2 linked regions of the Cycloclasticus pugetii PS-1 genome follow. Each later gene encodes a partner of the first gene's protein in a complex. Links are inferred from orthologs where the notes say so. Each region holds a gene or a part of one and is shown in the gene's direction. Other genes may lie near its edges. The genes, in order: eno and CYCPU_RS0105915.

Evidence for each region.
Region 2: the proteins of eno (region 1) and CYCPU_RS0105915 are in contact, whole or in part, in a solved structure (PDB 2FYM), measured with the Escherichia coli proteins. The link is inferred for Cycloclasticus pugetii PS-1 from one-to-one orthologs.

What each region holds. Positions count from the first base shown.
Region 1 is NZ_ARVU01000001.1:1,072,808-1,076,063, forward strand. Bases 1-2,925 are described here. They hold eno (phosphopyruvate hydratase), read left to right. Parts: upstream 1-785; coding sequence 786-2,066; downstream 2,067-2,925. Other genes in these bases: kdsA (3-deoxy-8-phosphooctulonate synthase), read left to right, coding at 1-764; CYCPU_RS0105165 (FtsB family cell division protein), read left to right, coding at 2,070-2,354; ispD (2-C-methyl-D-erythritol 4-phosphate cytidylyltransferase), read left to right, coding at 2,344-2,925. Outside these bases: more of ispD, read left to right, coding at 2,926-3,060; ispF (2-C-methyl-D-erythritol 2,4-cyclodiphosphate synthase), read left to right, coding at 3,051-3,256. UniProt on the Escherichia coli protein: Catalyzes the reversible conversion of 2-phosphoglycerate (2-PG) into phosphoenolpyruvate (PEP). It is essential for the degradation of carbohydrates via glycolysis.
Region 2 is NZ_ARVU01000001.1:1,221,308-1,224,764, forward strand. Bases 34-3,159 are described here. They hold CYCPU_RS0105915 (Rne/Rng family ribonuclease), read left to right. Parts: upstream 34-413; coding sequence 414-2,906; downstream 2,907-3,159. Other genes in these bases: CYCPU_RS0105920 (PaaI family thioesterase), read right to left, coding at 3,016-3,159. In the rest of the region: more of CYCPU_RS0105920, read right to left, coding at 3,160-3,457. UniProt on the Escherichia coli protein: Endoribonuclease that plays a central role in RNA processing and decay. Required for the maturation of 5S and 16S rRNAs and the majority of tRNAs. Also involved in the degradation of most mRNAs.

The sequences.
Region 1 (3,256 bases):
AAAGTGAGCAAATGACGATTGATACAGCCGGTCAATTAAAAGAAATAACTGATGAGTTGGGTATTCCTTTTATATATAAATCATCGTTTGATAAGGCTAATCGCTCATCTATTGATGGTTTTAGAGGTCCTGGCATTGAAGAAGGCTTACGTGTTTTGCAGTTGGTAAAAGACCAATTAAATCTCCCTGTTATTACCGATGTGCATGAAGACACGCCGATGGATGAAGTGGCCTCTGTTGTTGATGTGTTACAAACGCCTGCTTTTTTATGTCGTCAAACTAATTACATTACTAAAGTGGCGGCAACAGGCTTGCCGGTTAACATTAAAAAAGGCCAGTTTTTAGCGCCTTGGGATATGAAGCACGTAGTTGATAAAGCACGTTCGACCGGTAATCAAAATATCATGGTGTGTGAAAGAGGGGCATCTTTTGGCTATAATAATTTAGTCTCTGATATGCGTTCATTAGCCGTAATGCGCGAAACAAGTGCACCAGTGGTTTTTGATGCAACTCACTCGGTTCAACTACCCGGGGGGCAGGGAAGTTCTTCTGGCGGGCAACGTGAATTTGTGCCGACATTAGCGAGAGCCGCAATGGCAGCTGGCGTGTCCGGCGTATTTATGGAAACACACCCTGATCCGGATAAAGCGTTAAGTGATGGTCCTAATTCGGTGCCATTAGAAAAAATGAAAGCATTACTCAGCATTATGAAAACAATCGATGACGCGGTTAAACAAGCCGGGTTTATTGAAAACGAATTTTAAGATAATTTATTTGAGGAAGTTATGGCAGAAATAGTTGATATTAAAGCGCGTGAGATTCTTGATTCACGCGGTAATCCAACCTTGCAAGCGGATGTGACGTTAGCCTCTGGCATTATTGGCAGTGCAATGGTGCCCTCAGGTGCGTCAACCGGGGAACGTGAAGCGATCGAATTACGTGATGGCGATAAAAGTCGTTATGGTGGTAAAGGCGTACTGAAAGCTATCGGCCATGTAAATGGCGAGTTAAAAGATGCTTTATTGGGCATGGATGCAAGCAATCAGGCAGCGATTGATAAGACAATGATTGAGCTTGATGGAACTGAAAACAAGGCTCGGTTAGGTGCAAATGCAACACTTGGTATTTCGTTAGCTACAGCACATGCTGCAGCAAATGAAGGTGGTTTGCCACTGTTTCGTTATTTAGGTAACAGCGAGTTTACGTTACCAGTACCGATGATGAATATCATCAATGGCGGTTCACATGCTGATAACAGTGTTGATCTGCAAGAATTTATGATTTTACCTGTCGGCGCACCTAACTTTAGTGAAGCGATGCGTTACGGCACGGAAGTTTTTCATGCCTTAAAATCGGTTTTACTAAAAAAAGGCTTAAGTACGTCGGTAGGTGATGAAGGGGGCTTTGCACCTGATTTGTCATCAAATGTTGAGGCAATTGAGGTTATTTTACAAGCCATTGAACAAGTTGGTTTGAAGGTTGGTGATGATATTTCGTTGGGTCTTGATGTGGCAAGTTCTGAGTTTTGTGAAAACGGAGAATACTTCTTAGCGTCGGAAAATAAACGCTTTAACTCTACTGAAATGACCGACTTTTTAGCTGGCTGGGTTAATCAATATCCAATTATTTCTATTGAAGATGGTTTAGATGAAAACGATTGGGACGGTTGGAAATACATGACCGAGCAATTGGGTCATAAAGTTCAATTGGTTGGGGATGATTTATTTGTTACAAATCCTAAAATATTTAAACAAGGTATAGATAAAAATATCGCCAATTCGATTTTGATTAAAGTTAATCAAATTGGCACGTTAACAGAAACATTAGCGGCCATTAAAATGGCGCATGATTCAGGTTATACATCAGTCGTATCTCATCGTTCTGGTGAAACAGAAGATACCACAATCGCTGATTTAGCTGTTGCAACCTGCTCAGGCCAAATTAAAACAGGCTCGCTTTGTCGTTCTGATCGTGTTGCTAAATACAACCGTTTACTGCGGATAGAAGAAGAGTTAGGCGAGCAGGCTGTTTATGCGGGTAGAAAGGCATTTAAATACCTTCGCTAATCTGTGAAAGCGCTTTTGATCATTCTTGTTATTGTCTTCAGTTATTTGCAGTATAAACTATGGATAGCTGAAGGCAGAGTTCAAGACTCATGGTCTTTAGAGCAACGAATAAACACCCTTGAAGCAGAAAACAAAATTCTGAGCGAGCGCAATAACGCCTTACAAGCCGAAGTTTCCAATTTAAAAAGTGGTTTAGAGGTCGTCGAAGAAAAAGCTCGAAATGAATTAGGGTTTGTAGGTAAAGACGAAACGTTCTTTCAGTATATTGAAGCTGGCGATGGTAAATAAACCAGAAAAAGTTTGGTGTGTAGTGGCAGCCGCTGGCATTGGTTCAAGAATGCAATCAGCAGTTCCTAAACAATATTTACCACTTGGTTCATCAACTGTTTTAGATGCAACATTGGAACGACTACTGTTATGCGAAAAGATTGAGCATATTGTTGTTTGTATTCATCAGAATGATAACTACTGGCAACACAGTAAATTGGCACAGAATGACCGTATTAGCATAACGTTTGGTGGAAGTGAACGAGCTGATTCTGTTTTAAATGGTGTGTCTTTAGTCAAAGAGCATGCTGATTTAAATGATTGGGTTCTTGTTCATGATGCCGCACGACCCTGTGTTAGATGTAGTGATATAAACGTGTTAATTAACACTGCATTAAAACAGCAAGTTGGTGCTATTTTGGCGACACCAATACACGATACGGTTAAAAAAGTAGTCAATAAAAAATCCACACAAACGCTCGATAGGTCAATATTATGGAGAGCGCTGACACCACAAATATTTAAACTCGACATGCTAAATAATGCCCTAATCAATGCGATCGAGTCTAATCGTGTAATCACGGATGAGGCCAGCGCTATTGAGCAGATGAATCAAGCTGTACAAATAGTAAAAGGACATGCTGATAATATCAAAATCACTTCGCCATCAGATTTAGATTTGGCTCGTTATTATTTAGAACAACAAGAGAGGCAAGTATGCGCATAGGCCACGGCTATGATGCACATCGGTTTGAAGCAGGGAAACCTCTCGTATTGGGCGGTGTGAAAATTTCTCATGACTATGGCTTATTAGCGCATTCAGATGGTGATGTGCTGTTACATGCGTTGTGTGATGCGCTGTTAGGTTCAATAGGTGAAGGTGATATTGGGCAACATTTCCCTGACAGCAGTGATGATTATGC
Region 2 (3,457 bases), 150 kb from region 1 along the record:
GATAAGAATTATTAAACTCAGTGAACATGATAACGATTGTCTGTTAGCAAAGCTAATCTGTCGTTTTATAACTCGCCCTTTGGGGTGGTTACATTGAAGTAGGTCAGCTACTTTATTCAGCTTTACAACAGGATCTGAATGCATCAGTTACACAACTGGCATTCAAACGGGTTTTATTTGCTCGACCCATGATGAGCGATTTTTAATTGCCCATAAATACAGAAATTTAATACGGACATTTCAATAAAGCCAATTAATAAAATAAGTTTAAGCTTTTATGTCTGAACCAAGTGAGAAACAAACTATTTTTAAACCACTAAAATTTAAAGATAACAATTAGTATATGAAACTACTCCACCTTTCTCGCCTCCCAATAATTTCTGTGCACTATGCGGCATCAGGAAAAGAAACAAATGAAAAGAATGTTAATCAATGCCACTCACACAGAAGAGTTACGAGTGGCCCTTGTCGACGGACAAAAACTATATGACCTTGATATAGAGGTACCTGCAAGAGAACAGAAAAAATCAAATATATATAAAGGACTTATTACCCGCGTAGAACGTAGCTTAGAAGCCGTTTTTGTTGACTATGGTGCTAACCGCCATGGTTTCCTTCCATTTAAAGAAATTACCGGTCAAGCGATTGGCTTAGACACCCAAGATATAAAAGACAAAAACCAAATTAAAGAAGGTTTGGAAATTGTCGTACAAGTTGAAAAAGAAGAGCGTGGCAATAAAGGCGCAGCGCTGACAACACAAATTAGCTTAGCAGGTAGCTATTTAGTATTAATGCCAAACAACCCGGGTTCGGGCGGTATTTCACGCCGTATTGACGGTGATAATAGAACAGCTTTACGCGAAGTACTTGATCAACTTGAAATTCCAGAAAATATTGGCCTCATCGTTCGTACTGCCGGTGTTGGTAAGTCAGTCGAAGAGCTCCAATGGGACTTAAACTATCTTACACATTTGTGGGATGCCATTAGTCTCGCTTCAAAAGACCGTAAAGCGCCCTATTTGATCTTCCAAGAAAGCAACTTTGTTATCCGTTCTATTCGTGATTACTTACGTGCTGATATTGATGAAGTTCTGATTGATAGTGAAGCATCATTTAATTTAGCACATGATTTTATGCAGCAAATTATGCCGCAATATTTATCGCGCGTTAAACTTTACGAAGACTCCGTTCCTTTGTTCACGCGTTACCAAATCGAAAGCCAAATTGAAACCGCTTACGGACGTGAAGTCCCTCTTCCATCTGGTGGGTCTATTGTTATAGACCCAACTGAAGCGCTCACCTCCATCGACATCAACTCAGCTCGTGCTACAAAAGGTGCTGACTTTGAAACGACCGCACTCAATATCAACCTTGAAGCTGCTGATGAGATTGCAAGACAACTTCGTATTCGTGATATGGGCGGCCTATTCGTCATCGATTTCATTGATATGGGGCCTACTAAAAATCAACGGATGGTAGAAAATCGCATTAAAGAAGCGATGAAGCATGACAGAGCACGTATTCAATTCAGCAGAATTTCACGCTTTGGTTTATTGGAAATGTCTCGTCAACGAATCCATTCATCGCTAACAGAGTCTAGCTTGCCTGTTTGCCCACGCTGTCATGGCCAGGGTACTATTCGAAGTGTTGAATCGCTCTCTTTATCCATTATTCGCATTCTGGAAGAAGAAGCGATGAAAGAGCATACAGCGCGGGTAGTTGTTCATGTCCCCATTGATTGCGCGACTTTTGTTCTTAACGAAAAACGTTCTGAAGTTGAGCAAATTGAAGAGACTCATAAAGTATCGTTGATTATCGTTCCTGATAAACATCTTGAAACACCTCATTACGAAATAGAACGAATTCGTACAAAAGAAGCAAAACAAGATACGGCTGCCAGTCATGAGCGCTTACAAAATAGTAAGACTCGAGATGCTAAACCATATCAACGTGAAGCCGTCAGCCAAGAAACGGCCGCCGTTAAGAATGTTATGCCTGCTACACAACGCCCAACAGCACCATCAAACGTAGCCAACGATGGTTTCTTTAAGCGTTTGTTAAGCAAAATAGTGCCGTCATCAGAAAAACAACCTGTTAAAAAAGAGCCGGCTAAAGCAAATAAAACGAGCAATAATCAGCAAGGCAACCAACAACGCAACGCTAACCCAAACGAAAATAAAAATAGAAACCGTAATAAAAACAGAAATAAAAATAGAAATAACAAAGATCAGAGTAAGCAGAACCCAAATACATCACAGGCTGCTAATGTTGATGGTTCAAACGAAAAAACAAACCCAAAACCAGCTCAAACCAAACAAAACGATGCTGAGCAACCATCACGACCTAGAAGACGACGTAGATCCAATAAACGTTCACCTAACAGCGATGCACCTAAGTCACAAAACACTAATATTGACGAATCTAAGCCTGTAGAATCTAAGCCTGTAGAATCTAAGCCTGTAGAATCTAAGCCTGTAGAGTCTAAATCTGTAGAGTCTAAATCTGTAGAGTCTAAATCTGTAGAGTCTAAATCTGTAGAGTCTAAATCTGTAGAGTCTAAATCTGTAGAGTCTAAACCTGTAGAAGCTAAGTCCACTGAAACTGGTAACACAGGGGTTAAAAACGGTACTCGCCACCCTCGCAGAAGAAGGCGTACAACAAGCAACAAACCTAAGCCTCTCGACACGGCAAATGGCTCACCAGAAACCAATCAAGGTGCAGCCACTTCAAAGCCAGTAGATGTAGAGTCTAAGCCTGTAGAGTCTAAGCCTGTAGAGTCTAAGCCTGTAGAGTCTAAGCCTGTAGAGTCTAAGCCTGTAGAGTCTAAGCCTGTAGAGGCTAAGCCTGTAGAAGCTAAGCCTGTGGAGCCTAAACCTGTTGAGTCATTAACCAAAGATCAACAGTAATTACACACTGTCAAAAAAAGTAGTTAAAACGTTATAAACCAATAAAGGCCTCAGCAAAAACTGGGGCCTTTATTGGTCTTCTAATCTTATAAACCGAACAAACTAAGAGTCACTGTGCTGCTTTAAGTTGAATCGCTACTACATCGCCTCTGACACAGGTTATGCCATCACTTTGTAACTCTGTTTTAATAAAATATTTTCTACCCTCAACCTTTTCCACTGTGGCACGTAATTCAACTTCCTTCATCGGAACTGGTTTTATATAGCGAAGGTTCATTGAGCCGGTCACCATCTGAATGCTTCGGTCGTATTTATCATCATTTCCGACCTTTTTATGAGCATACGACAAGGCTGTATTGACTGAGTGACAATCAATTAAACTGGCAGAAATTCCGCCATACAAATAATTTGGCGGCCCAATCATGTATTCCTTAGGCGTCCATTGGCAAACTACTTCGTCACCTTCCCAATGACTTTCAATTTGCAAACCATAAGGGTTATCTTGCCCACAACCAAAACATCCATTGGGTCTCATTTTTTCTTGTATTGAT